Linked DNA regions of Frankia casuarinae. The protein of the gene in region 1 interacts with the protein of each later gene in a pairwise test. Links are inferred from orthologs where the notes say so. Each region holds a gene or a part of one and is shown on either strand. Other genes may lie near its edges.

What was found.
Region 2: the proteins of ftsZ (region 1) and rlmN interact in binary tests that used the Escherichia coli proteins (3 or more experiments, as listed by UniProt). The link is inferred for Frankia casuarinae from one-to-one orthologs.
Region 3: the proteins of ftsZ (region 1) and FRANCCI3_RS06070 interact in binary tests that used the Escherichia coli proteins (3 or more experiments, as listed by UniProt). The link is inferred for Frankia casuarinae from one-to-one orthologs.

What each region holds. Positions count from the first base shown.
Region 1 is NC_007777.1:1,708,599-1,718,308, reverse strand. The notes cover bases 6,757-9,710. They hold ftsZ (cell division protein FtsZ), read right to left. Parts: upstream 9,002-9,710; coding sequence 7,511-9,001; downstream 6,757-7,510. Other genes in these bases: murC (UDP-N-acetylmuramate--L-alanine ligase), read left to right, coding at 9,437-9,710; pgeF (peptidoglycan editing factor PgeF), read right to left, coding at 6,804-7,487; FRANCCI3_RS07140 (YggS family pyridoxal phosphate enzyme), read right to left, coding at 6,757-6,789. Outside these bases: ileS (isoleucine--tRNA ligase), read left to right, coding at 356-3,565; FRANCCI3_RS07155 (DivIVA domain-containing protein), read right to left, coding at 3,840-4,790; FRANCCI3_RS07150 (YggT family protein), read right to left, coding at 4,885-5,139; FRANCCI3_RS07145 (cell division protein SepF), read right to left, coding at 5,214-5,756; more of FRANCCI3_RS07140, read right to left, coding at 5,767-6,756. UniProt on the Escherichia coli protein: Essential cell division protein that forms a contractile ring structure (Z ring) at the future cell division site. The regulation of the ring assembly controls the timing and the location of cell division.
Region 2 is NC_007777.1:4,271,177-4,280,734, forward strand. The notes cover bases 4,037-6,838. They hold rlmN (23S rRNA (adenine(2503)-C(2))-methyltransferase RlmN), read right to left. Parts: upstream 6,170-6,838; coding sequence 4,904-6,169; downstream 4,037-4,903. Other genes in these bases: FRANCCI3_RS18050 (alpha/beta hydrolase family esterase), read right to left, coding at 4,037-4,923; FRANCCI3_RS18060 (phosphatidate cytidylyltransferase), read right to left, coding at 6,271-6,838. Outside these bases: ispG (flavodoxin-dependent (E)-4-hydroxy-3-methylbut-2-enyl-diphosphate synthase), read right to left, coding at 1-827; FRANCCI3_RS18040 (M50 family metallopeptidase), read right to left, coding at 937-2,121; dxr (1-deoxy-D-xylulose-5-phosphate reductoisomerase), read right to left, coding at 2,153-3,433; more of FRANCCI3_RS18050, read right to left, coding at 3,595-4,036; more of FRANCCI3_RS18060, read right to left, coding at 6,839-7,212; frr (ribosome recycling factor), read right to left, coding at 7,351-7,908; tsf (translation elongation factor Ts), read right to left, coding at 8,185-8,799; rpsB (30S ribosomal protein S2), read right to left, coding at 9,065-9,558.
Region 3 is NC_007777.1:1,444,538-1,454,217, reverse strand. Bases 6,502-9,425 are described here. They hold FRANCCI3_RS06070 (rod shape-determining protein), read right to left. Parts: upstream 8,518-9,425; coding sequence 7,486-8,517; downstream 6,502-7,485. Other genes in these bases: ndk (nucleoside-diphosphate kinase), read right to left, coding at 8,954-9,367; mreC (rod shape-determining protein MreC), read right to left, coding at 6,502-7,347. Also shown: FRANCCI3_RS06100 (TIGR03936 family radical SAM-associated protein), read right to left, coding at 1-146; FRANCCI3_RS06095 (TIGR03960 family B12-binding radical SAM protein), read right to left, coding at 130-2,169; rod shape-determining protein RodA, read right to left, coding at 2,278-3,513; mrdA (penicillin-binding protein 2), read right to left, coding at 3,630-5,819; rod shape-determining protein MreD, read right to left, coding at 5,816-6,358; more of mreC, read right to left, coding at 6,364-6,501; FRANCCI3_RS06060 (dihydrofolate synthase), read right to left, coding at 9,539-9,680. UniProt on the Escherichia coli protein: Forms membrane-associated dynamic filaments that are essential for cell shape determination. Acts by regulating cell wall synthesis and cell elongation, and thus cell shape.

The DNA.
Region 1 (9,710 bases):
ACGGCGTGGACGGGGACGAGTAGCGGCGGGCGCAGCCCGAGCGAGCCGGGGTCGGTGGAAGCCCGGTGGCCAGCGCGTCGCGAAGATCACCCCCGAGCCGCCGGAAGAACGGAATCCGGTCGACCATCGGGTCCCCAGTAGATCCGGCCGCCGCGAGGACAACGAGGGGCCATCCCTCGGCCCGATCCGGCCGAGCGGGTGCGCAAGGAGGGTGGTACCGCGGTACCCCCGGTCCGGGTAGGACAGGCGGCCGGCGCATCGGCCGGATGGTCACGCCCGGGACCGGTGAGGCGTCGTCCCTCCGTTGGAGAACCAGCCCGACGGAGATTACGACTATGGAGACCGGGTCCCCACGATGAGCACCCCTCTGCGGCATCCCACCTTCGCTCCGCTGCCCGCCCAGGTGGACCTGCCCGCCCTGGAGCGGGAGACGTTGGCCCGCTGGCGCGACACCAAGGTGTTCCACCGTTCGCTGGAGGCCACCGCGGACCGCCCGCTGTGGGTTTTCTACGAGGGCCCACCCACCGCCAACGGCAGGCCGGGGGCGCACCACGTGGAGGCCAGGGTCTTCAAGGACCTGTTCCCCCGCTACCGGACGATGAAGGGCTACCACGTTCCCCGGCGGGCGGGCTGGGACTGCCACGGGCTGCCCGTCGAGCTCGCGGTCGAGAAGGAGCTCGGCTTCACCAGCAAAAACGACATCGAGGCGTTCGGCATCGCCGAGTTCAACGCCCGGTGCCGCGAGTCGGTGCTGCGCCATGTCGCGGACTTCTCCGCGATGACCGAGCGGATGGGCTATTGGGTCGACCTCGATGGCGCCTACCGCACCATGGACACCAGCTACGTCGAGAGCGTCTGGTGGTCGCTCAAGCAGATCTTCGACCAGGGCCTGCTGGTCGAGGACTTCCGGGTCACCCCGTACTGCCCGCGCGACGAAACGCCGCTTAGTGACCACGAGGTGTCCCAGGGCTACTCGGACGTCGACGACCCCTCGGTCTACGTCCGTTTCCCGCTCGTCGCCGACGCCCTGGGCCTCGCCGGGCAGGGTGCGCAGCTGCTGGTATGGACGACGACCCCGTGGACGCTGGTGTCGAACACGGCGGTGGCCGTTCATCCGGAGGTGGAGTACGTCCTGGCCCGCGCGGGGGACGGGGAGTTGTTCGTCGTCGCCGAACCACTGGTCACCGCGGCCCTCGGCGAGGACGCCGAGATCGTCGAGCGGTTCCGCGGGGCGGAGCTGGCCGGTGCCCGCTACACCCGCCCGTTCGAGCTGCTGGCGGCCGAGCGGTTCGCGGCCGGCACCGGCGTCCCGCACTCGGTCGTGCTCGCCGACTACGTGACGACCACGGATGGCACGGGCCTGGTCCACCAGGCGCCAGCGTTCGGCGCGGAGGACCTCGCAGTCTGCCGGGCGAGCGGGCTGCCGGTGGTGAACCCGATCGGGACGGACGGTCGCTTCCTCGCCGACGTCCCCCTGGTCGGCGGGATGTTCTTCAAGGATGCCGACGCGCCGCTGACCGCCGACCTGCGCGAGCGGGGCCGGCTGTGGCGGGCGTCGACGTATACGCACAGTTATCCGCACTGCTGGCGCTGTCACACACCGTTGATCTACTATCCGCTGCCGTCCTGGTACATCCGGACCACCGCCATCCGCGACGAGCTGCTGGCGCAGAACGAGCGGACGACCTGGCACCCCGAGCGGATCAAGACCGGTCGGTACGGCGAGTGGCTGCGCGGCAACGTCGACTGGGCGCTGTCCCGCAACCGATACTGGGGGACACCGCTGCCGGTCTGGCGCTGCGACGACGACCCCACCCACCTGGTGTGCGTCGGGTCACTCGCGGAGCTCTCCGAGCTCGCCGGGCGGAACCTGGCCGACCTCGACCCGCACCGCCCGTTCGTCGACGAGGTCACCGGGACCTGCCCGACCTGTGGCGGCGCCTCGCACCGGGTGCCCGAGGTGATCGACGTCTGGTATGACAGCGGCGCGATGCCGTTCGCCCAGTGGGGCGCCCCGCACCACAACCTCGCGGCGTTCACCCGGCAGTACCCGGCGCAGTACATTTGCGAGGCGATCGACCAGACCCGCGGCTGGTTCTACACGATGATGGCGGTCGGCACGCTGGTGTTCGGCCGCTCCTCCTACGAGACGGTGCTCTGTCTCGGCCTGCTCCTGGACGCCGACGGCCGCAAGATGAGCAAGCATCTCGGCAACGTGCTCGATCCCTTCGAGCTGTTCGAGCGGCACGGCGCGGACGCGGTCCGCTGGCTGATGCTCGCCGGCGGCTCGCCGTGGGCGGACCGCCGGGTGAGTCACGAGGCGATCGAGGACATCGTCCGCAAGGTCCTGCTCACCTACTGGAACACCTCGTCCTTCTTCGCTCTCTATGCCGGGGCAGCCGGCTGGCGCCCAGGCGCGGACCCGGCCGCGGACCCGCGCGCGACACCGCCGGCCCGACGGCACGTGCTGGACCGCTGGGCGCTGTCCGAGCTCGCGGCCACCGTCGCCGAGGTGGACGATGCGCTGGAGAACTTCGACTCGCTGCGGGCCGGGCGGCGGATCGCCCGGTTCGTCGACGACCTGTCCAACTGGTACGTCCGCCGGTCCCGCCGCCGGTTCTGGGCCGGCGACGCCGACGCCCTGAGCACCCTGCACACCTGCCTGGACGCGCTGACCCGGGTGATGGCGCCGTTCACGCCGTTCCTCACCGACTGGCTGTGGTCACGGCTGTTCGCCGACGCATCCCCGCGGACCCCCGACTCGGTGCACCTGGCCGCCTGGCCCGAGCTCCCGGCGGGGCTGCACACGCCGGAGCTCTCGGAGCAGATGGATCTCGTCCGGCGGATCGTGGAACTCGGCCGCGCCGCCCGGGCCGCCAGCGGGGTGCGCACCCGCCAGCCGTTGCCGCGGGCGGTCGTCGGCGCGAGTGCCTTTGACGAGCTCTCCCCCGAGCTGATCGCGCAGATCACCGAGGAGCTCAACGTGACCACGGTGGAGCCGGCGACCTCGGAGGTCGTCGACATCTCGGTGAAGCCGAACTTCCGGGCGCTGGGGCGGCGCTTCGGCAGGAACACCAAGGCGGCCGCCGCGGCCATCGCGGCCGCCGGTCCTCCCGTCAACGGACGGCTCACCGTCACCGTTGACGGGGAGGACGTCGAGCTGTCCGGGGACGAGCTGATCATCACGGAGACGCCGCGGCAGGGCTGGGCGGTCACCGCCGAGTCCGGGCTCTCCGTCGCCCTCGACCTGGAGATCTCCCCGCAGCTCGCCCGCGCCGGGCTCGCCCGCGACGTCGTCCGGGTGCTCCAGGACGCGCGCAAGGCGGCGGGGCTGGAGATCACCGACCGGGTGGACGTCTCCTGGGCGGCGACGCGCGAGGAGACCGCGCTCGCTCTGCGTACCCACGGTCAGACGGTGGCCGAGGAGGTGCTGGCGGTCTCCTTCACCGAGGCGGCCCGCACGGAGCTACCTGCGGCGCAGCCGCGCGAGACGGCAGCCCGCTCGGCGGCCGAGGAGCTGGGCCTGGCGTTCACGCTCACCCGGCACGAGACGACCGGCGGCTGAGACCGAGGCCCGGGGTCAGCGAGAGGCCCGGGGCCAGCGAGAGGCCCGGCGTACTGCTCCCGCCGGGAGCAGCGCCGCGGCGGCCAGCGTCAAGATCAGGGACGCATAGACGAAACCGCTGCCGGCGAGGATGCCGACCACCGCAAGAACCGTACACAGAGCAAGAACCGCTCCACAAAGCGTCAGCATCTCTCGATCACCCCATCACGAGACCGGCCGTCCGCGCCGGTGCCGAGGGCCACGCCGGACCCGCCGAGGGCCGCGCGGTGGATGATCAGAACTCCTGCATTCCCGGGGCGTCCCGCCGGGTGGCGTCCATGTCCGGCCGGCCGTGACCGTTGTCGCGGGCCATGGCGGCGCCGGCGGGCAGGGGCGGACCGGGCGGGAAGGTCGGCTGGTGGGCGGGGCTCTGCGCAGCGCCACTGGGCCCCATGCCCACCGCGGGCGGTGTGGGTCCACCACCCGGGTTGAGGCCCGGCCGCGGAGGCCCGCCGGCACCGACGGCCGGCTGGGTCGGCATGCCGTCCAGGTCCCGCAGCTGCATCTCCAGGTAGGCCCGCAGCCGGGTGCGGTACTCCCGCTCGAACGCCCGAAGCTGCTCGACCTGGCCCTCGAGACGACGCTTGTCGTCCTCCAAGCCGCCGAGCTGCTCGGCCACGTGCGCCCGGGCCTCACCGATGATGCGGTCCGCGTCCGCCCTCGCCTCGCGGCGGGCGCGTTCGGACTCCGCGCGCGCCTCGCGCAGCGCCTCGTCCGCCGTGCGCTGGGCCAGCACGAGGGTACGGGCGACCCGCTGCTCGATGTCGGCCTCCACCTGCGGGTTGCCGCCGGCCCGGGCGGGCGGTCCGGAGGTACCCACCGCCGAGATCACCGTGGTGGGGGCGCCACCCTGCTGCGGCGCGGGGGGCTGCGGCTGCTGGCCCCGCTCCCGGGCAGCCTGGGCGGCCTGGGCCTGCGCCTGGGCGATCTGGCGACGCGCCTCGTCGAGCTGGCGGCGCAGGCCCTGGTTCTCCTCGAGGATCTGCGCGGGCACGCCCGGACCACCACCGCCGGAACGCCGGGCCTCGTCGAGCTGCCGGCGCAGGTCGCTGTTCTCGTCCAGCAGCCGCGTCAGCTCGGCCTCGACCTCGTCGAGGAAGGTGTCGACCTCATCCTCGTTGTAGCCCGTGCGAAACCTCGTCGGACTGAAGACCTTGTTCTGAACGTCCTGTGGTGTCAGAGCCACGTCGCCTCCTCGTGCGGCATCGCCGCTCCCCGAAGAGAGGGCGGTCTGCGGGCAGTCTGCCGCGCCCGCGCTCGCGGTGTGCACAACAACCCCGTCACAGCCTCTGCGCATAGCTTCGAAGCACGATGACCACTAGGAAGAGCAGCAGGAACCCGAGGTCAAGCGCAACGCTACCCACCCGCAACGGCGGAAGAAATCGCCGGATGAATCGTAACGGAGGGTCAGTTACCGTGTACACGATCTCGAAGACCAGTACCAGCGGGCCGGTCGGGCGGAACGATCGGCTGAGGGCAAGAACCAGATCGATGATCCATCGTGCTATCAGGAGCAACAGATAGACCGTCAGCACCCAAAAGATCAAGCTTCCTACTGTGCTGATGGTGCTCTCTCCTGAGAAACGGGGGGGACGCGAACGCCCCCTGACTATGACTGGTTGTAGAACCCACCCTCGCGGATGCGTCGCTTGTCCGTCTCGGTGACCTCGACGTTGTGCGGCGAGAGCAGGAAGACCTTGTTTGTCACCTTCTCGAGGTCGCCCCGCAGCCCGAAGATCAGACCTGCGGCGAAGTCGACCAGCCGCTTGGCGTCGGCATCGTCCATGTCGGTGAGGTTCATGATAACGGGCGTCCCGTCCCTGAACTCCTCGCCGATCTGGCGCGCCTCATTGTAGCTGCGTGGCTGAAGCGTGGTGATCCGGTAGGGGTGCGACTCCTCCACCGCGGCCACCCTGCGCATCGGCACGGGACCGGCGGGACGCAGCGGTTCGACCGGTGGACGTCGCGGCATGGCGACCGGCTCCTCACGTGCGTCTATCCGACGGACCGTACGGTCCATCGGAACCGGTTCGTGCATAGCACGCCGGTCGTCACGACCGACCGCACGACCGTCGTCATAGTCGTCGTCGAGATAGTCCTCATCCTCCTCGGCCAGACCGAGGTAGACCATCGCCCTGCGCCCGAGCCCCATGGGCGCGACTCTAAGGGACACCAGGCCGTTCACCGAACAAAGCGGTGCCGATCCGAAGGTGTGTCGCGCCTTCGGCCACAGCGTCCTCAAGATCTCCCGACATGCCGGCACTGATGACGGTGGCCTGGGGATGCCCCACCTTCAGGCGTTCCGCCACCTCACGCAGTCGCGCGAACGCAGGTCGTGGCTGCCCCCTCCGGGGGGCGACAGCCATCACGCCTCGCAGGGCCAGTCCCGGCGCCTCCTCGACAAGATCGGCCAGGGCGGAAAGGCCGGCCGGATCGATCCCTCCGCGCCTCGAGCCGGCGATCGACGCGCCGATCTTCCCATCGGAAGCACCAGGGAGGTCCAACGAGACCTGGAGACAGATCGACAGCGGGCGGCCGCGTTCCATTGCCAGCCGGGAGAGCACTGGCACCAGGCTCACCCGATCCACCGACTGCACCCAATCCGCCCAACGAAGAACGGATCTGGCCTTGTTGCGCTGCAGTTGTCCCACGAAATGCCAGATCGGATCGTCGGAACCGGTGGCACCGGAGGACAGGCCGTCACCGGTTCCCTTGGCCGGGACGCTCCGTTCCCCGCCGATCAGCCGGGTGACGAGACTCACCTTCGGCCCGGCCTCCTGCTCCCGGTTCTCGGCGAAGTGCCGCACCCCGAGCGTGTGCATCATCACAACATCCTGGGGTGGGTAGGTTTTACTGACCGCAATGAGGGTGAGGTGGTCCGGATCACGGCCCGCGGCCCGGGCCGCCCCCGCGATCCGAGCCCGGACCTCGGCCAGCCGCTGCGTCAACCGGTCCAGGCGCGCCGGATCGAGCTCGATCGGGGCGGGCCGGTCCGGGGCGGGCCGGTCCGGGGCAGGCCGGTCCGGGGCAGGCCGGTCCGGGGCAGGCCGGTCCGGGGCAGGCCGGTCCGGGGCAGGCCGGTCCGGGGCAGGCCGGTCCGGGGCAGGCCGGTCCGGGGCAGGCCGGTCCGGGTCGAACGGTCCGTCGGACTCCCCCGAGCCGGATGCGCCATGCCTCGCGGGCATCTCGGGCCGGTGGATCATGGCGTCGGCCCGAGCCAGGCCAGACCGGCGAAGCGTCCCGTCCGACCCTCTCGACGGTAGGAGTAGAGCTCCGGATCCTCGGCGGTGCATCGAGCAGAAATTGTTATATCGGTCACACCGGCGGCGGCGAGTTGACGACGGATACCGGCACGCAGGTCGATCGCCGCGGTGCCGACGCGGGTGGTGGCCGCACTCCCCGGCACCTGGGTATCCACCTCGCAACGAAGATCCTCCGGCACCTCGTAACAGCCGGCACAGATACATGGACCGATGGTGACACGGAGCTCGTCCCGGGCGGCGCCGAGCCGCTCGAGGGCCCCAAGAGTGGCGTGTATCACGCCACTGGCCATCCCAACCCGGCCGGCGTGCGCCACTCCCACCACCGCGGGGGCCTCGAACAGCACCGGTGCGCAGTCGGCAACCATCACGGCGAGCACGAGGCCGGGGACATCGGTCACCAGCGCGTCCGCCTGTGGAGGCGGCCCGTGCCGACGCAACACGGCGACCTGCCTCCCATGCACCTGCCGCATGTACTGGACCGGCATCCGCAGCCGGTCGACGAGCCGGCGTCGGTTGACGGCGACGGCCTCGTCGGCATCCCCGACGTGGTCGCCCAGATTGAGTCCCTCGAACGGCGGGTCGCTGACCCCGCCCGAGCGCGAGGTGACGAGAACCGGCATGCCGGAAGTCTGCCTGGCACCGGCTACTTGAGGAAGTCCGGCACGTCCAACTCGTCGTCGTCGGCCACCGGCCGCACCGGCCGGCGAGGCGGGTAGGTCGGCCGGGGAGCAGTGCGCGGCGGCTCCGGGCGGTGCTGACCATAGGCCTGATCGACCGGCGGCTCCACCGGTTCACGGTTCGGCGGGGCGAGGCGAGACTCGATCGTCGGGATCACGGTCGATTCGGCCGTGGCGGCCGCAGCGGGTTCGTTCGAGGCCGGCGCCCCCGGCAGCGGTTCCGGGTGGTAATGACCGACGTTCGACGGCGCGATCGGCGGCGGGGGTGCCTGCAGGTAGCTCGGTGTGGGCGGCGGGACCGGCGCGACGGGCGGGGGCGCGGCGGGGGTGGCGGGGGCGGCGGGCGGCGTCCGAGACGGGACTGTGGAGATCGTCGGCAGCGGCGGCAGGATCGTTGTCGCGGGCGAGGTGGCCGGGGCGGCCACCGTCGGCGGCCCGGCAGCCGACCCGCCGGCCGGCCCCGGCGGGCGCCGCTGCCCCGCCGCGTTGAGGGTGCGGGTCCGCCGGTCCTGGACGGTGTCGAAGCCGGCGGCGATGACCGTCACCCGCACCTCGTCCCCGAGTGCGTCGTCGATGACCGCACCGAAGATGATGTTCGCTTCCGGGTGGGCCGCGTCGGCGACCAGCTCGGCGGCCGCGTTGATCTCGAACAGGCCGAGGTCCGACCCACCCGAGATGTTGAGCAGCACCCCCTGAGCCCCGTCCATGCTCGCCTCGAGCAGGGGGGACGCGATGGCCTGTTCGGCGGCGACGGTGGCCCGGTCGTCGCCGCGGGCCCGTCCGATGCCCATCAGGGCGCTGCCGGCATGGGACATGACCGTCTTGACGTCGGCGAAGTCCAGGTTGATCAGGCCGGGCGTGGTGATCAGGTCAGTGATGCCCTGGACACCGGAGAGCAACACCTGGTCGGCGCTGCGGAAGGCGTCGAGAACGCTGATGTCCCGGTCCGTCATCGCCAGCAGACGGTCGTTCGGGATGACGATGAGGGTGTCGACCTCATTACGCAAAGTGTCGATACCGGTGTCGGCCTGAGTGGCCCGGCGCCGACCCTCGAAGGTGAACGGCCGGGTGACCACACCGATGGTGAGTGCTCCGAGGGAGCGGGCGACGTTCGCGACGACCGGCGCACCGCCGGTACCCGTGCCACCACCCTCACCCGCGGTGACGAAGACCATGTCGGCCCCCTTGAGGACCTCCTCGATCTCCTCCCGGTGATCCTCGGCAGCCTGGCGGCCGACCTCGGGGTCGGCTCCGGCGCCGAGGCCTCGGGTGAGCTCACGGCCGACATCGAGTTTCACGTCGGCGTCGCTCATGAGCAGGGCCTGGGCATCGGTGTTGATGGCGATGAACTCGACGCCCTTGAGACCGACTTCGATCATCCGGTTGACGGCGTTGACGCCACCACCACCGATCCCGACGACCTTGATGACCGCGAGATAGTTCTGTGGGGCAGCCATGCGGTGTCGGTCCTCCAGCGGCGTCGGTGGTCGGACGGGGGTTACCCCGCCCCTGCGCCGCCGCGGGAAGGCGGAGCCGCGCGGCGAGCGAGGAAAGCAGTCGAAGTCTCAACCTTCACCGTCAGCTAGACGGTTACAGTTATGTCAACTTCCGACTGTGGATCGGACAGTAGGCACGGCTTCGGCGGTGGTCAAGGACGCTGTCGGCGCGTCACGACTTTCCCCGCATGGTGGCTTCGCCACAATGCGGGGACCCCCGCCCCGGAAGGAGTCTGTGGTAACCGTGACTCGCCTCCGGCGACCTTCCCGGCGCAGCCGACGGGGGCTTCGTCTCAATGTACGGACCCCGATCAATGTACGGATCCCGACGCCTGGCCGTGCCACGGATCAAGAGACCTCACCACCACCGGGGCCGATGATGGTGTACTGCCTCCCGTGACCGGTCAGCGCACCCAGCACGTCCATTTCCTCGGCATCGGAGGCAGCGGCCTGTCTCCGCTGGCCCAGATCCATCTCGCGGGCGGCGGGACGGTGAGCGGCAGTGACTCCGAAGACTCGCCCCGGGTGGCGACCCTACGCGCACGGGGGGTACCGATCCGGATCGGGGCCACGCCCGGTCCGGCCGCCTTCGCCGCCGAGCTCGCCGGTGCGGATGTCGTGGTCGCGTCCAGTGCGCTGCCCGACGACCATCCGGAGATCGTCGCCGCCC
Region 2 (9,558 bases), 2.6 Mb from region 1 along the record:
TCGAGCTTACGCTGCCGAAGTCCCAGGGACTCCAGGATCGCGGTGCCGACCTTCACCTCCTCGACCGGCGGTGCCGACAGCGACACCCTGATCGTGTCACCGATTCCCTCGGCGAGCAGGGCCCCGAAGGCGACCGCGGACTTGACCGTGCCCTGGAAGGACGGTCCGGCCTCGGTGACACCGAGGTGCAGCGGGTAGTCGCAGGCCTGGGCGAGCAGCCGGTACGCCTGGATCATGACGACCGGGTCGTGGTGCTTCACCGAGATCTTGATGTCACGGAAGTCGTGCTCCTCGAACAGCGAGCATTCCCACAAGGCCGACTCCGTCAGCGCCTCCGGCGTGGCCTTGCCGTACTTCGCCAACAGCCGCTTGTCGAGTGAACCCGCGTTGACCCCGATCCGGATCGGAACGCCGGCGGCCTTCGCCGCGCGAGCAATCTCCCCGACCTTGTCGTCAAAAGCCTTGATGTTGCCGGGGTTGACCCGGACCGCGGCGCAGCCCGCGTCGATCGCGGCGAAGACGTACTTGGGCTGGAAGTGGATATCGGCAATCACCGGGATCGGGGACTTGCGGGCGATCGCGGCGAGGGCGTCGGCGTCGTCCTGGCTTGGCACCGCGACCCGGACGATCTGGCATCCCGACGCTGTCAGCTGTGCGATCTGCTGCAGCGTGGCGTTGACGTCCGACGTCAACGTGGTGCACATCGACTGAACGGAGACCGGAGCGTCACCCCCGACCAGGACGTTGCCCACGTGGATCTGCCGGCTGTGCCGCCGCGTGCCGAGCGGACGGGCCGGAGCGGTTGGCATGCCCAGAGTTACGGTCACGTTGTCCTCACTGGCGAATCGGAGACGAAGATCGACGTGCGACTGACTCGGCCTGTCGGCTGCAGGAGGCAGGGCAGAATGGCACACCGTCGCGCATGTTCATACGAAATTACTGATTCAGGCGAATGGGATTGACGATGTCGGCGGACAGGACAAGCAGACTGAACCCGAGCAATACGACGACCGTGGCGTACGTGGCTGGTAACAGTTTGGCGAAATCCACCTTCTGCACCGGACCGCGATAACCCCGGAGCCTGCGTAGACCGTGCCGGGCCTGCTCGAAGCCCAGCACGGCAATATGACCGCCGTCCAACGGGAGTAGGGGCAACAGGTTAAAAATTCCGACCGCGAGATTGATCGCGGCGACCAGAATGAGAAGGTTCCGCACCCGGTCCACGGCCGAACTGCCCTCGGCCGAGACCACGTCACCGCCGATACGCGCCGCTCCCACCACGCTGATGAAACCCTGGGGGTCGCGGTTGTCGCTGAAGATATTACCGATATCACCGATCCGGCGGGTCAGCGTTTCGTACATGCCGGTGAACCCGGACCCGATGACATCGAAGGTGCGGGGCACCGCTTCGATCGGGTTGTAGTGCACTGTCTCGGTTCCCGGTTTGACGCCCAAGGCGCCGACCCGGTCGTCGCCCGCCTGCCCGGTCTCCCGATCGCGCCGGACCTCCACCAGGTTCGGCGTGAGAGTGAGGGTGCGGCCGTCCCGTTCGACGACCATCACCGCAGGCCCCGCTCCGTGCGCACGCACCTGCCGGGTGAACTGCGTCCAGGTCGTGACCGGAACTCCGCCGAAGCTGACGATCCGGTCACCCGGCCGCAGACCGGCCGCCGCGGCCGGCCCCGGTCCGGAACAAGTCGCGGTCGTGGCGATGCAACTCGTCGCGCCGACCCTCGACTCGCTGATCGTGGTCGTGCCCAGGACAACGAGCACTCCGTAGACCAGCACGATGGCGATGACGAAATGCACGAAGGAACCGGCCGACATGACCACGAGCCGGGCCCGCGCCCGCGCATTGTGGAAGGCGCGGGGTTCATCGGCCGGATCGATCTCCTCGAGCGGAGTCATCCCCTCGATCTTGACGAAACCGCCGGCCGGAATGGCCTTGACACCGTACTCGGTCTCCCCCCGCCGCCGGGACCAGATGGTCGGCCCGAAACCGACGAAGAACTTGGAGGCCTTCATGCCGTAGTGCCGGGCCGTCACGAAATGCCCGGCCTCGTGCGCGACGACCGACACCAGCAGGGCCAGTGCGAACGCCGCAATGCCGAGAAGCTCCATCAGACCGCCCCCTCGGCGCCGGGGGGGCGGCTCATACCGTGTCCCGTTCGGTCTCGCGCCGGATCAGCCGCCCTGCCGCCGCCCGCGCGGCTCGTTCGGTGGCGAACACCTCCTCCACCGTGGGATGATCGATCACTTCGTGCTCGGCGATGACCTCGGCCACCAGGTCGACGATACGGATGAAGGGCAGCCGCCCGGCGAGGAAGGCCGCCACCGCCTCCTCGTTCGCGGCGTTGAAGACCGCGGGGGCGGTGCCGCCGCGCCGCCCGGCTGTGCGCGCGAGCTCCACCGCCGGGAACGCCACCTCGTCCAGCGGTTCGAAGGTAAGCGCCTGCGCCCGCGACCAGTCCATCGGCGGCTGTGCCTGCGCCACCCGGTCCGGCCAGCCGAGCGCCAGCGCGATGGGCAGTCGCATGTCCGGTGGGGAGACCTGAGCGATCGTCGAGCCGTCGGTGAACTCGACCATCGAGTGCACCAACGACTGGGGGTGCACGACGACCTCGATGTCGTCGTAGGGAACCCCGAAGAACAGGTGCGCCTCGATCAGCTCAAGCCCCTTGTTCATCAGGGTCGCCGAGTTGATCGTCACCAGGGGTCCCATGTCCCAGGTGGGATGGGCCAACGCCTGCTCCGGGGTAACGGCGGCAAGCTCGTCGCGGCGGCGCCCGCGGAAGGGACCTCCGCTGGCGGTCAACACCAGTTTGCGTACCTCGTCCCGCCGCCCGCCACGCAGGCACTGCGCCAGTGCGGAGTGCTCGGAATCCACCGGCACCAGGCGGTCGGGGTCGCCACCGAGCGCGTCGAGCACCAACGGCCCCCCGGCGACCAACGATTCCTTGTTCGCCAACGCCACAGTCCGGCCGGCGGCCAGCGCCGCGAGCGTCGGGGCCAACCCGACCGAGCCGGTGATGCCGTTGAGGACGATGTCGCATGGCCACGCCGCGATCTCGCTCGCGGCGTCGGGACCGGCGAGAATCTTTGGCACGGGGAACTCACCCCGACGGTAGCCACGCCGCGACGCCTCGGCGAAGAAGGCCAGCTGGAGGTCCTGAGCGGCCGAGGCCGCCGCCACTCCCACGGCCTGGACGCCGAGGTCCAGTGCCTGAGCGGCGAGCAGGTCCACCCGGGACCCGCCGCCCATCAACGCCACCACCCGGAACCGCTGCGGGTTGCGGCGTACGACATCTATTGCCTGGGTTCCGATCGAACCGGTGGACCCGAGCAGGACAACCTCACGCAGGATCGAAGCCTCCACCACGTCACCTATTCTCTCAGGCCCACCGACCGCTCGACGCCGCCCTGTTCGGTTCATGACAGGTGCCACCCGAAGATGCGCAATGGGTCCAGTGACAACTACGTTTCGTCAGGTCTGGTGGGCAGGACTTTGCGGTCGCCGCCCACCCCGATCGGCCACCCCGATCGGGGTGGCACGTCGGCCCGGTCGGTCACGTCGACGACGGCTCCGACGTCTACTCATCCCCGGCCGGGTGAGGAAGAAGGTGTGGCGCCGGCTGCCGGCTGCCCGGACGGTTCGGCACGGGGGGCGGCATCCGGGGCGGCGGGCGACGCGGGCGTGGTGGCAGGTCCGGAGGATGCGGCGGGTCCGGAGGATTCAGCCGACGGTGCCGCGGGAGTCGGACTGGTGGCGACGCCCGGGCCGGCGGGACCGGCGGAGACGGCGGGAGCGGGCAGGCCACTTGTCGCGGGCGTAGGCGTGTAACCGAAATAGGTCAACGCCACAATGGTGGCACTCAGGCTGACGGAGGTCGGACCCAGCGCCGGGCGTGCCTGCGCCCCCGGCCAGGTGTGCCCCGCGCCCTGCATGGCTAACAGTCCGACATCGTGGCCGGCTGGGCAGCCGCTCCACACGGTGCGCTGCCAGGCGGCCGTGTCCCGGGAGGTCTGGCGGGCTCCGCCGCAGCCCAGAGCGGAGGCGTACCGGGCGAGCCGGTCTTCCACGGGCTGCGCGACGACCCCGGTGAAGGGGACCGGTCGCGGAGCACCTCCGCCGGCATACGGTGCGATCTGGTCCGAGGTCCCATGGATCTCCAGGACGTTGGTGGCGGGCTTGGCGCAGGAGCCGGGCAGCACGCTCGACCCGACGGTCACCGCCGCCGCAAGACGGCCCGGCAGCGCGCAGGCCAGCGTGAGCACCATGTTCGCGCCGTCCCCGTAGCCCACGGCGAAGACGCGTCCCGCGTCCAGGCACATCTGACCAACGAGGTCGTTGAGCAGCGCGCCGACGAAGAGTACGTCGTCGGGTCCCACCGCCTTCGATCTGGTGAAGTTCCACCGCATCTGCGTCCCGATCGGGGCGGCGACCACGAAGCCCGCCTTCGTCCCCTGATCGGCGAGCCGCGTGTACGCTTCCAGATCTTCCGGCGTCTGATTCAGATCATGGAAATTGAAGATCAGTGGTAGTGGCCTGGCCCGTGGACCCGCGGTCGGTACGGCGAGGACGTAGCCGCGCTCGGTTCCTCCCACCCGCAGCGCGCGGGTACCGATCCCGGACGGCAGGGTCTTCCCGGTGACGCAGCCGCTCTCGGGGGGCGGTGGGACCGTGGGCAACGGTATGGCCGACGCCACGGCGGCACCGGCGGCACGACCGCCGGATGCTCCGAGAGCGGCCTGGGTCGCCGAGGTCTTCGCCGGCCCCGGCTCCTGGGACATCGCGTACCACAGGAGCAGCAGCAACACTCCGGCGGCGGCCGTGATCGGCAGCCATACGGTGTTCGTCGCCCGGATACCCGGCCGGGAGGCCCCCCGGCGTCGACTCGTCGGACTACCGAAGGACACGGTCACCGTCAGGCGTCGTGCTCCCCACGGCACCGAACTCGACGAGACGGTCGGATCCGACCTGCTCCGGCCGGTCCGTCCGCTCCGGCTTCCCGGCCGGCTCGGCCGCGAGCTGTCCGCAGGCTGCCGCGATCTCCCGGCCCCGGGTGTCGCGCACCGTCGTCACGATGCCGCGGTCCCGGAGCCTGCGGACGAACGCGCGCTGGCCGGCCGGGGCGCTGGCGCGCCACGAGGATCCACCGGTCGGATTCAACGGAATGAGGTTCACATGCGCGAGCCGGCCGACGAGCAGGTCCGCGAGGGCGTCGGCGCGTCCCACGTCATCGTTGACCCCGTCGATCAGCGCGTACTCGACGCTTACCCGTCTGCCGGTCACCTCGGCGTACTCCCAGGCGGCCGCGAGCACCTCGACCACCGGCCAACGGGTGTTGATGGGGACGAGTTCGTTCCGCAGAACGTCGTCCGGGGCGTGCAGGGACACCGCCAGAGTCACCGGCAGGCCCTCTCCGGCGAGACGACGAATCGCCGGAACAAGGCCGACGGTGCTGACCGTCAGGCCGCGAGCCGACAGGCCCAGGCCCTCGGGGGGGTGAGCGGTGAGGCGGCGTAGCGCGGCGATCACCGCGGCATAGTTCGCCAGCGGCTCGCCCATCCCCATGAAGACCACGTTCGACAACCTGGTCTCGCCGCCCGCGAGCTCACGGCGCCGGAGAACCCGGGCGGCGTGCACGACCTGTTCGACGATCTCCGCGGTCGACAGGTTTCGGGTCAGCCCCCCCTGACCGGTGGCACAGAACGGGCAGCCCATGCCGCAGCCCGCCTGGCTCGACACACAGACCGTCGCGCGATCCGGATATCTCATGATCACAGACTCGAGAGAAGCGCCGTCCACGGTCCGCCATGCCGTCTTGCGGGTCAGACCGTCGTCGCAGCTCAGCGTCCGCACCGGGACGAGCAGCCTCGGCAGCAGGGCGTCGAGGAGCGGCTGGCGGTCCCGCTCCGGCAGGTCGGTCATCGCCTCGGGCTCATCGGCGGCGATCAACCGCGCATAGTAGTGCCGGGCCACCTGATCGGCGCGGAAGGCCGGCTGCCCCAGCGACACCGCGACGTCACGCCGTTCCTGCCGGGTCAGGTCGGCGAGGTGACGCGGCGCTCGGCCCGCTCGCCGGGTGAGCGTCAGCCGCACGGGCCGGCCCGCCTCGGCGGTCGGGGGCTGGTCCGGACGTCCGGATTCGGCGGTCGTGGCAGTCATCGCGGATCCAGTCTGCCAGGTGACCGCGACCGAGACGAATGCACGGATCTGTCCGAAGGGGCCTACGAGAGGCGAGACCGGTCGACTGGACCCGGTTTCGATCAGTTCAGGAAGGAAGTGATCAGAAGCCAGGCGACCGGGGCGGTGCACAACAACGAGTCCAGACGGTCCATCAGGCCACCATGGCCGGGCAGCAGGCTGCTCATATCCTTGATGCCGATGTCGCGCTTGAGCAGAGACTCACCCAGGTCGCCGATCGTCGCGGTACACGCGACCGCCAGCCCCAGCAGAACGCCCTGCCAGGCCTCGGCCTCCAGCGGCCAGGCCAGCACGATCCCGGCGACGATCACACAGGTCACCGCCGAACCGGCGAATCCCTCCCACGACTTCCCCGGGGAGACGGTGGGGGCCATCTTGTGCCGACCGCCGGAGAGGACACCGGCCGTGTAACCACCGACGTCGCTGGCCACCACCGTTCCCAGAAAGGCGACGACTCGCCAGCGACCATCGGAGGGTTCGGTGAGCAGCGCGGCGAAGCCGGCCGGAAAGCCGATGTAGCCGGCCACGAACGCGGCGCCGGCGACGTCGCGGAGCAGACCCGTGGACGGCCCGAAAGCACGGACCAGCGCCGCCACGCCGATGGTGCCGGCGAGAGTCAGCAGCAGGCCGGTGGTCCCGTCGGCGTACGCGACGACCGGCATGGCCGCCGCCCCGGCAACCAGGGGAAGCAGGGGAACCCGTACCTGCGTCAGTCGGATCGCGCGGACCACCTCGTGGGTGCCCAGGGCCATCGCGGCACTGATCACCCCGACAAAGATCACCCGCAGGGTGAACAGCGGAACGAGGATGACGGCACCGAGAAGGATGCCGACACCGATGGCGGCCGGCAGATTGCGGCCGGCACGTGAGGGCCGGGACGCCGTCCCGGCGGGCCGGCCGTGATTACCGGACCCAGGCGAGGATCCCGGCGGCGAGGATCCCGGCGGCGCGGATGACCCGGACGGCCCGGACTCAGCCACCGCGCGGCCGTCGACAGTCGTCATGGCTGCCCGGCCGTGGGCAGCGACCGCCGCATCGCGTATGCGTCATGCGCGGATCCGGGGACCGTCCAGGCGATTCCGAGACCATGGGAACCGAACATCGGAGCGAGCGGCCGGTATCGAGAACGGACGCGGGAGTGATCAAACCGAGAGAAGATCCGATTCCTTGAGCCGAAGAAGTTCATCCACCTGTCCGACGTATCGGTGGGTTGCCTCGTCGAGATCCTTCTCACCCCGCCGGCCCTCGTCCTCGCCGGCATCGCCGTCCCGCACGATCCGATCGATCGTGTCCTTGGCGTGACGTCGGACGTTGCGGATACTCACCCGGGCTTCCTCGGCCTTGGTCCGAGCCACCTTGACAAGATCGCGACGCCGTTGCTCGGACAGCTCCGGAAAAACACACCGGATGATGGTGCCGTCATTGCTCGGGTTGACCCCGAGATCGGAATCACGCACGGCCTTCTCGATCGCCCCCAGGGACGACTTGTCGTAAGGCGTGATGATCACCATACGTGGCTCCGGGATGTGGAACGACGCGAGCTGCTGCACCGGTGTCGGAGCGCCGTAGTAGTCCACCAGGATCTTGGAGAAGACCGCGGGAGTGATACGCCCCGTGCGGATGTTCGCGAAGTCCTCCCTGGCGACCGAGACCGCCTTCTCCATCTTCTCCTCGGCCTCGAGAAGCGTGTCGTCGATCACCGCATTTCCTTCCGTCTGTTCCTGGTCCGCCGGCGTCCACCGGGCGCCGGTCCTGTCATCACCGCGGTTCGGCCGAGCGCAGCCGAGTTCGTCGTCCCAGGGGCGAAGCCGTCCCGCCCGGTCCCGGATTCGCCTGACCGATGATCGCACAGCCGCCGCCTGCAGTGTGCCCTACCACGACGTCCCCGCCGACCTGGGCCGACACCGCACCCACCGAGAAGCCTCGGAGCCGACGGCCGCCGGCCACCCGACAGGGAGCCGGCGGTCCGACGACGCTCAGGCCTGGCGGATGTTGAACCGGGAGAACCGACCGACCTCGATCTTCTCACCCAGTGACGCGCCGGCCTGGTCGAGCAGAGCTCGGATGGTCACCTTGCCGTCCTTCACCCATGGCTGGTCAAGCAGCACGCTGCTCTTCACATACCCGTTGACGCGCCCTTCAACGATCTTCGCGATCGCCTGCTCGGGCTTGCCCTCCTCGCGGGCCGCGGCCTCGTAGATCTTTCGCTCCGCCTCGAGGACCTCGTTCGGGATCTGCTCGGCGGTGACGTACAGCGGGTCCGCCGCGGCGATGTGCTGCGCGAGATCGCGGGCGAGTTGCTTGAAGTCCTCGGTCTTGGCCACGAAGTCCGTCTCGCAGCGAAGCTCGACGAGCACGCCGAGGGTGGGCGGGAGCTGCGGGTCGGTCCGGTGCAGATAGGACTCGACCAGGCCGTTGGCGGCGCTGCGTGCCGCACGCTTGGCGACCTGCGCCTTGCCCTTCTCCCGCAGCCAGGACTTCGCCTTCTCGAAGTCCCCGGCGTTGTCGACCAACGCCTTCTTGACGTCGCTCATCCCAGCGCCGGTGAGCTCCCGGAGCTTCCGGATGTCAGCGACTGAAATCTCTGCCATGGTGCTCTTCTCGTCGGTGTGGGTCTGGATGCTGTCGTAGTTCTATCGGCCCCGGTCCCGCGGTGCCCGCCGGGCGCCGCGGGAGCGCCCGCCCGAGCGGCCCTGGCTGCGCGCCCGATCCGGTGCACGGGTCCGACCACCGGAACCAGGCCTGACATTCGGGAGCGGTGGTCCCCGACCCGACTCGGGGAACCACCGTCATCCTCACACAATGTCACCGTTGGTCGATCGCCACCACCGCAGGCGAATGAGACGCGGTAGCGGGTCAGACCGCGGTGCCGACCGCGGCGTCCGGCCGTGTCCCGTCCGCGGGCTCCGCCGTCGCCGGCTCCACCGCACCCGGGGCCTCGGCAGGTGCCTCACCACGCAGCAGGGCCTGCTCCCACTCGGCGAGCGGCTCCTCACCCGCGGACTGCTCGGGCTTGGCATCGGCAGAGCTCGAGGCGCCCGCACGGGCCATCAGACCGTCCGCGACCGCATCGGCGACCACCCGGGTGAGCAGGGCAGCGCTGCGGATCGCGTCGTCGTTGCCGGGGATCGGGTAGTCGACCTCGTCCGGGTCGCAGTTCGTGTCGAGAATCGCCACGACGGGAATGCCGAGCTTGCGGGCCTCACCGACGGCGATGTGCTCCTTCTTGGTGTCGACGACCCACACCGCGCTCGGCACCCGGCTCATGTCGCGGATACCGCCGAGGGTGCGCTCCAGCTTGACCTTCTCCCGGGTCAGCACGAGCTGCTCCTTCTTCGTGCGCACCTCGG
Region 3 (9,680 bases), 260 kb from region 1 along the record:
GGGACCCCGGCGCGGCGCAATGCGCGCTCGAACGTTCGCGCCACGTCCCGATGTGAGAGGAATCTCAGCCGGCCCCGCTTCGCGAAACGAAGTCGCACCCGTTCGACCACCGGCGGAGGCGGCGGCCCCTCAGGTCGCCGCGCCACTGCCCACCGGAGCCGGGGCGAGCCGCGGCGTGGTCGCGGGATCGGGTTGAATGGCCGGCTGCGGTCGCTCGGCCTGCCCGGACCCGGGGCCCTGGAGGTTCGACACCGCAAGCACGGGGAGCAGCCGACGTCCGGTCGGGCCGATCTGGGTGTCGGTGCCCATCGTTGGACAGACCCCGCAGTCGTAGCAGGGTGTCCAGCGACAGTCATCGAGCTCATTCCCGCTCAGCGCATCCTGCCAATCAGCCCACAGCCAGTCCCGGTCGAGGCCCGCGTCGAGGTGATCCCAGGCCAGCACCTCGCGTTCGTCACGCTCGCGGGTGGTGAACCAGTCCAGCGACACCCCCAGCGGTTCGAGCTCCGCCGCGCACGCGGACTCCCAGCGTTCGAACGAGAAGTACTCGTTCCAGCCGTCGAAGCGGCCGCCGTCTCGCCAGACCCGTTCGATCACCGCAGCCACCCGGCGGTCACCGCGGGCCAGCAGGCCCTCGATGATGCCAGGCCGACCGTCGTGGTAACGGAAACCGATCGCCCGACCCACCTCACGATCGGCGCGCACGGCATCACGGAGCAGCTTCAGCCGGGCGTCGGTCACCTCGTGCGGCGCCTGCCCCACCCACTGAAACGGGGTGTGCGGCTTGGGCACGAACCCGCCGATCGACACGGTGCAGCGGATGTCGCGCTGCCCGCTGACCCGCCGACCGGCCCGGATGACCTCCCTGGCGAGGTCGGCGATCTCCAGCACGTCTTCGTCGGTCTCGGTCGGCAGGCCGCACATGAAATAGAGCTTCACCTGCCGCCAGCCGTGAGCGTAAGCGGTGCTAACGGTGCGGACCAGGTCCTCGGCACTGACCATCTTGTTGATGACCCGACGCAGCCGCTCGGAGCCGCCCTCGGGGGCGAAGGTCAGCCCGCTACGCCGGCCGTTACGGGAGAATTCGTTCGCGAGCGTGACGTTGAAGGCGTCCACCCGAGTGGACGGCAGACTCAACGAGACGTTGGCGCCCTCGTACCGGTCGGCGAGACCGGTGGCGATCTCGCCGATCTCGGTGTGGTCCGCGCTCGACAACGACAGCAGGCCGACCTCGGAGAAGCCCGTCGCGCGCAGCCCCGCGTCGACCATCGCACCGATGGTGGCGATGTTGCGCTCACGCACCGGACGGGTGATCATCCCGGCCTGGCAGAACCGGCAGCCCCGGGTGCAGCCGCGGAAGATCTCCACGCTCATCCGCTCGTGCACCGTCTCGGCGAGCGGGACCAGCGGAGCCTTCGGATACGGCCAGGAGTCGAGATCGGACAGCGTGTGCTTGCTCGGCCGGGCCGGCACGTCGTCCCGGTTGCGGGTGACCGACCGGATACGGCCGTCGGGCCGGTAGGAGACGTCGTAGAACGCCGGCACGTACACCAGGCGCCGGCAGGCCAGCCGGTGCAACAGCTCGCCCCGGCCACCGGGACTCCCGGCCGCCTTCCAGGCGCGAACCACGTCGGTGATGCCCAGCACGGCCTGCTCGCCGTCGCCGAGCACGACGGCGTCGACGAACGTGGCGATCGGCTCGGGATTGAAGGCGGCATGCCCCCCCGCGACGACCAGCGGATCGGCGTCGGTGCGCTCGGCCGCGTGCAACGAGATCCCGGCAAGATCGAGTGCCGTCAGCAGGTTGGTATACCCGAGTTCGGTGGCGAAGCTGACGCCCAACAGGTCGAAATCGCCCACCGCGCGGTGGGCGTCCACCGTGAACTGCGGCAGCCCGTGCTCGCGCAGCAACGCTTCCAGGTCCGGCCACACCGAGTAGGTGCGCTCGGCGAGCACATCCGGCTGCTCGTTGAGGATCTCGTACAGAATCTGTAGTCCCTGGTTGGGCAGGCCGATCTCGTAGGCGTCCGGATACATCAGGCACCAGCGGACGGCCGCGGAGTCCCAGGGTTTGACCGTGGAGTTGCCTTCGCCTCCGACGTACTGCACGGGCCTTCGCACCCGCGGGAGCAGCGGCTCCAGGCGAGCGAACAGCGACTGTCCGGACATGCATGCGAGCCTACGGCACGCGCCAGGTCCACCTCGACGCTCGGCCGACCCGGGAAGCGCGGCCGACCCGGGAAGCGCCGCCGACCCGGGAAGCGCCGCCGAGCGAGCTCAGGAGGCATACGGGTCCGATCGGGATCGCAGCCGCACGTTCTGCAGGAGTCCGACAGCAATCATGTTTGCGAACATCGACGAACCGCCGTAGGAGAGAAAAGGCAACGGCAGGCCGGTGACCGGCATGATGCCCAGGCACATGCCGATGTTGACGAACGCCTGGAAGGTGAACCAGGAGACGACCCCGGTGGCGACGAGCGCGCCGAAGGAGTCCTGCGAGCCGAAGCCGATCGACAGGGCCCGCCACAGAACCACGCCGAGCAACACGATGATTCCGCCACCCCCGAGATATCCCAACTCCTCCCCCGCGACACTGAACACGAAGTCCGTCTGCTGTTCCGGGACGAACTGGCCCTGGGTCTGCTGGCCGTGCAGCAGGCCCCGTCCGGAGATTCCGCCGTTGGCGATCGCGATCATCGCCTGGTCGACGTTGTAGCCCGTGCCGGACGATGCCTTGTTCTCGGAGACGAACGAGGTCAGCCGGGCCTCCTGGTACGGCTTCAGAAGATGGAACTGGAGGATCGCGCCGCCGAACAGCACACCGCAGAGGATCAGCCCCAGCACCCATCGGCGCGGCGCGCCGCTGACCGCCAGCATGCCGAGGGTGGTGAAGACCAGAACCATGACGGTACCGAAGTCCGGCTGCAACATGATCAAGCCGATCGGGACCACGGCGAGCCCGAGCACGAGCAGCACGTCACCGTGGCCAGGGGCGCCGCGCCGGACTCCCGTGTGCCGGTCCTCGTGTTTCTCACCGAGGATCATCGCCGCGCCGACCACGAGCGCCATCTTGGCGAACTCGGACGGCTGCAGCTGGAAGCCGGCAGGCAGCACAATCCACGAGTGTGCGCCGTTGATCGTCGAACCGAACAGGAGTACCGCGACGAGCCCGACGAGCGAGCCGAGATAGACGAAGGGCGCGTAGGCCCGCACCGCCCGGTAGTCGATGACGGTCGCAACCGCGCCGAGCACCAGCCCGATGGCCAGGTTCAGCAGGTGCCGATCGAGGAAGGTGTTGGGATCACTGCCCGCCTCGCTGAGCCGCTGGCGGGTCGCCGACCAGACCAGCAGAGCACCGAGAACGGACAACGCGATGACGCAGAGCTGCAGCGGCCAGTCGAGCCGGCGCAGCGGCGAGTGGGGCCCGGAAGCCCTCTCCCGCAGGTGCCCGATCCGCCCCCGGATGGGCACCGGAGACGATCGAAGTGCGGTGGGTCCCGCTTCGTCTACCACTGCGCCTCCCGCCACCACCGTCACGCCGACACGACATTCACGTCCTGGGCTCCCACCCCATCCCCCGAGACCCCGCCCCCATCCCGAGGCGCCGTCCTCACGGCACGAGGTGGCCGTCAGGGCGGCGCCCGGCCCGTCGCCGTCACGCCCGCGCCGCTGGTGCCGGGCAGGGGGGCGGCCGGGCCCGGCGCCGATCCGGCCGGCGAGGCCAGCGTCGCGGGGGCGGGCTGCGGTGACGCCGCCGCGATCGTCCCGTCCCGGTTGAGCTTCGGCAGCCCGGCCGGCGGTTTCCCACCCGGCATCGCCGCCGGCCGGCCGACACCGTAGATTGCCTGGTAGATCTGTTTGGCCACCGGAGCCGCGAACTCCGCGCCGGTCCCGGAGTCCGGGATGGTGACCACGACGGCGAACTGGGGGTCGTTCGCCGGCGCGAAGGAGGCAAACCAGGAGGTGTCCCCTTTACCCTCAACCTCGGCGGTTCCGGTCTTCGCCGCGATCGGGACGACGTCGCTCGGCCAGTCCGCGAAGACGCCGGTGGCGGTGCCCCCGCCCTCCGTCGTCACCCCGCGCAGGCTGTCCCGGATGTAGGCGAGGTTCTCCGGTGAGACCGGCAGCGTCCCGGCCCGGCGCGGCGCGAAGGTCCTGACGACCTTGCCGTCCGGAGACACGGTGGCCTTGGCGAGGGTGGGCTTGTACAGGGTGCCGCCGTTGGCGATGGCCGCGTAGGCGACGGCGAGCTGCAGCGGGCTCAGCGACAGGTACTGGCCTTGGCCGATCGCGAACTGGGTGGCGGCACCGGCGTTGTACAGGTAGCCGTCAACGCACGCCTCGGCGGCGTACTTGCGGTACCGCTCGGCCTTGGCCGGGTCGGGTTCCTCCGGGTAGCCGTTCTTGGCCCGCCGGCAGTAGGAGTCCTTGAGCTCCGCCCAGATCGCCTTGGCGCCGGCGCGGTCGACGACGGAGCCCCGCGTCTCGCCGGGCAGATCCAGCCCGGTGGTCCGGCCGAAGCCCATCGCCTGGGCCATCTTGACGAAGTATTCTTTCGGGGGGGAGTAGGGCCCACGGCCGTTACGCAGCCCGCCGTCCGCGAGCCAGGCGTCGTAGGCGAACTTGTCGAAGATGACGTCACAGGAAATGACCAGCGCCTGGTGCAGGGTGATCGGACCGGCCGACTCGCCGTCGAAATTGTGGAAGACCTGGTCACCGATCTGCAGGCTGGGCGCGCAGTCGTAGCGGTCGTTCCCCTTGGCGCCCAGGTTCTGCATCGCGACGGCGGTGGAGATGGCCTTGAAGGTGGAGCCGGCCGGCCCCGACCCCTGGTAGGCCCGCGAGAGCAGCGGGATGCCGTTCGCGGGATCGGACAGCGCCCGGTAATCGCTCTCCGAGACCCCACCGCTAAAGACCGACGGGTCGTAGGACGGCAGGCTCGCCATCGCGATCACCCCGCCGGTGCGCACGTCCAGCACAACCGCGGAGGCGGTGCGCGGGCCGCCCCCGAGCTTCTTGATCGTTTCCGTCAGCGCCTGCTCGACCGCCTGCTGCACGTCGAGGTCGAGGTTGAGCACCAGGTGGTCACCGCTGAGCGGCGCGATGGTCGACGCGGTACCGGCCACCCGGCCGAACCGGTCCACCTCCAGGCGTTCCACCCCGTCGGTGCCGCGCAGCTCGTCGTCATAGGTGCTCTCCAGACCGGCGACGCCGATCAGGCTGTTGAGGTGGTAGCCCTTCTCATCCCCCTGCTTGTCGAGCTGGTCCTGACTGACCGGCGCGAGATAGCCCAGCTCGTGCGCGGCCAGCGCGCCATGCGGGTACTCGCGGACGGCCTGCAGGTCGGCGGAGACACCGGGGAAGCGGTCGGGATGTTCGATGACGGCGAGGGCCTGCCGCGGACTGACGTCCTTGGCGACCGGTACCGGCTGGTAGGGCGATCCGTTCCAGCAGGGCGGCTTCACCTGGGCGCTACAGAACCGGATTCGCCGGGCGAGCTCGTCCGCGGGGGTGCCGATCACCGCGGCGAGGCGGGCGAGGACGGCCCTGCCCTGGTCGGCCTGCCGATCCGTGGTCGACCGGTTCACCGAGATGACCAGCGACGTACGGTTTCGGACGAGGGCCTGCCCCTTGTCGTCAAGGATCATCCCCCGGGTCGCGGGCGTCACCACCTCGCGGACCCGGTTGGTCTCGGCAACCCGGCGGTAACGGTCACCGTCCAGGATCTGGAGCACCCACAGCCGCGCGCCGAGTGTGATGAGCAGGGAGACGACCAGCACGCGCAGCAGCAGGACGCGGACCCGCATCCGGTCGTTCACCGCGGCTCCCGCCGTCGACCGCCGGCCAGCCGCCGGGAGCCCGCGAGCAGCAACGGGAACAGGAACGGGGTGAGCAGGAGGGCGTAGACGCCGGCTACCAACGCCCGCAGCACAGCCTGACCTCCCGTCAACGCCGCCTCACCGAGGATCGAGGTGGTGGCGGCGTATCCGAGAGTGCCCAGCACACTCGCCCCACCGATCGCCGCCAGGGGAACCACCACCGACCGCTCCGCCGCATCCATCGCCAGTCCGACAGCGTAACCGATCAGACACAAAACGAGAGCAGTCTGACCGAGGACATGACTGGAGGACAGATCGGCCAGCAATCCCGCCACGAAGCCGGCGACCGCGCCGAGCAATGGCCCCTCGATCAGCGCGATCGCTGCCAACAGAACGAGCATGAGGTCAAGCCGGCCACCGGGCAGACCCAGCCGGGCGATCACGGAGACCTGGAGGATCAGGGCGACGGTCAGGAGCACGACCGCGGCCACGACGGCGCGCCCGCGCAGGGTCTCCTCAGGGCCGGCGATGCCCCACATCACGCTCAACCCGCTCCGCCCCCGACGCCGGATGCCGCCCCGGCCAATGATCCCCCCACCGGCGACCCAGCGGTGGGTGACAGCGGGGCCGGCGGAACGGACGCGGTCGGCGGAACGGACGCGGCCGGCTCGGTCGGCACCGGCCTGGGCGTCAGCACCCGGTCGCCGGGGTCGGCCGGTGGCTTGCCGACCACCACCCCGACCAGGTCCAGGGTGCCGACCGACGCGTACGGTTTGACCTCGGCGGTCCGCGACAGACCATCGACGTCAGTGACCTTGGTGACCATACCGATCGGGACGCCGGCGACGTAGTCGAGACTGCCGAAGGTGACCAGCCGATCACCTTTCTGCACCCGATATGAGGCGTCGTACAGCGTGAAGGTCAACGTGCCCGGTCCCTGCCCACCGGCCACGGCACCGAGCAGCTGGGTGCGTTCGAGCCGTGCTCCGATGTGACTACCCGGGTCGCAGGCCAGCCGGACGATTGCGGTGTGCTCGGTCACGCCGGACACCGTGCCGACCAGCCCGTCGGCATTGAGCACGGTCTTGTCGACCACGATGCCGTCGGCCCTGCCGGCGTTGATGGTGACGGTCCAGTCCGTCCCCGTCACGTCACCGACCGCAATCACCTTCGCCGGCACGATGGTGTACTGGCCCTTGTCCGCCAACAACCGGAGGTCGGCGAGTTCGGTCGACATCCGGCCGATCTCGGTGTCGTCGGCGATCTGGCGGCGCAGGCGGGCGTTCTCCTCCGCGAGTCGATCCGCCCGGTCGTGATAGCGGTTCGGATGCGTCAGGGAGGAGGCGGTCCGGCCAATCGGGCGGGTGACCGTCGTGACGCCGTTCTCGACCCCCCCGAAGATCGAGTGCAGAACCCCACGTGCTCCGGTGGCCGATCTCCCGGTCCGGTAGTCCAAGGTGATCAGAGTGAAGGCGATGATGAGCAGGGCGACGATCACCAGGCGAGATCGCCTCGTGCCACGGCCCACAACACCCTCCGAACACACTCTTACGCGATCCGGTGCCGCGTGGCGACGGCCACGCGGCACCAGGCACCGCTCCGGCTATATCCAATGGGAAGGGATCGGTCCAATGGGAAGGGATCGGCAAAGGCCCTGCGCAAGCGCCTAGCGCCGCGGCTCGGAGATCAGTACCTGCTGTAGGGCCTCGAACTCCTCCACACACTTGCCCGACCCCATTGCAACCGAATGCAGTGGATTCTCCGCGATGTGGATCGGCATGCCGGTCTCCTGCCGCAGCCGCTCGTCGAGACCGCGCAGCAGCGCCCCGCCGCCGGTGAGGACGATGCCGCGGTCCATGATGTCGCCGGAGAGCTCCGGCGGGCAGCGGTCGAGGGTCACCTTCACCGCGTCGATGACCGCGTTGACCGGATCCTCGATCGCCTTGCGGATCTCCTCCGCGGTCACCACGATCGTCTTCGGCAGTCCGGTGATCAGGTCACGCCCACGGATCTCGGCGCTGGGCTCGTCGGGAACCTTGTGCGCCGACCCGATCGCCATCTTGATCTCCTCGGCGGTGCGTTCGCCGAGCATCAGCGAGTACTCCTTCTTGACGTAGGAGATGATCGCGACGTCGAGTTCGTCCCCGGCGGTACGGATCGACTGGCTGGTGACGATGCCGCCCAGTGAGATCACGGCGACCTCGGTGGTACCCCCGCCGATGTCCACGACCATGTTGCCGGTCGGCTCGTGCACCGGCAGACCAGCGCCGATCGCCGCGGCCATCGGCTCCTCAATGATGTAGACCTTGCGGGCGCCGGCCTGATAGCCGGCGTCCTTCACGGCCCGCTGTTCCACGCCCGTGATGCCGGAGGGCACGCATACGACCAGCCTGGGCTTGGCGAAATGGCGCCGCCGGTGCACCTTCTGGATGAAGTAGCGCAGCATCCGCTCGGTCGTCTCGAAGTCGGCGATGACGCCGTCCTTCAGCGGCCGCACGGCCACCACGTTGCCGGGCGTCCGGCCGATCATCCGCTTGGCGTCGGTTCCGACGGCGAGGATGCCCGAGGTGGTGGTATTGATCGCGACCACGCTCGGTTCGTTGAGGACGATCCCGCGGCCACGCACGTACACCAGCGTGTTGGCGGTACCGAGGTCGACGGCCATGTCACGACCGAGGAACGACAGCGAACTGGACATCGTCGGGTACCGACCTTCCCGGGGGATGCGGTCCTGGCCGCCTCCGGCGCGACCGACAGGCACGGCCTACCGAGGAGCCGGAGAAGCGCGTGGAACACGTACAGAGTTCGTAGATCGGACAAGACGACCCGGGCGCCCACCGGGAATTCGACCACGGCCACCGACCACGACCCTGTCGGTTACCGCGACCCACCGGACACGCTCCGGGCAAGTACTTGAAGGGTAGACCGACACCGGGCCCCTCGCCGCCCCGGTCGGTGATGGGCCGGTTTCGTGTCACCCTTGGGCCGGAACCGCCCTGCGCACACCCATGAGTCACGAGGGCGACACGCCCACGGTCCCGGCCCGGCCAGGCCAGGCCAGGCCACCCGAAATCCGACCGGAGGCGTCTCGATGCGTCTCGGGAACGCCCCGGTCGGTGTGAACGGCTACGCGGTCAGCTCAGGCCCGGGAAGAAGAGGTCGATCTCCCGCTTGGCAGACTCCGGCGAGTCCGAGCCGTGCACGAGGTTCTGGCCGATCTCCAGCGCGTAGTCCCCACGCAGCGAGCCGGGCGCGGCCTTGACCGGATCGGTTGCGCCGATCAGCCCACGCGACGCCTCCACCGCACGCGGCCCCTCGGCCACGAGGGCCACCAGCGGCCCGGAGGTGATGAAGTCGACCAGTTCACCGAAGAACGGCTTGCTGGCATGCTCTCCGTAGTGCGTCTCGGCGACGGACCGCTCCAACGTGCGCAGTTCGAGCGCCACCAGAGTGAGCCCCTTGCGCTCGAGCCGGCCGACGACCTCACCGACGAGGCCACGGCTGACGCCATCGGGCTTGACCAGGATGAGGGTGCGCTCGACGGACACGGTACTCCTTCTCGATCATCGACTTCGTCGTCCTCGACGAGGGACCCAAGGATCCCTCGCCAACTTACAGGGTGCCCACGTCCGCACCGTGACGGGACCGCGGCGTCCCGGGAACGCCCCGCAACCGCATCAGGAACGCGTCGGGAACATGTCGGAAAACCCAGGAGGACGTCACGGACGCAGCAACGCCCGGGCCCGACCCACGACGGAGGCCGAACCGGTGACCACCACGCCGGCGCCACCCAGATCGGCGTCCTCCTCGGCGAGGCGCACCCCGGCGTCGAGCGCGTCGTCCAACCGGGGTACGACCTCC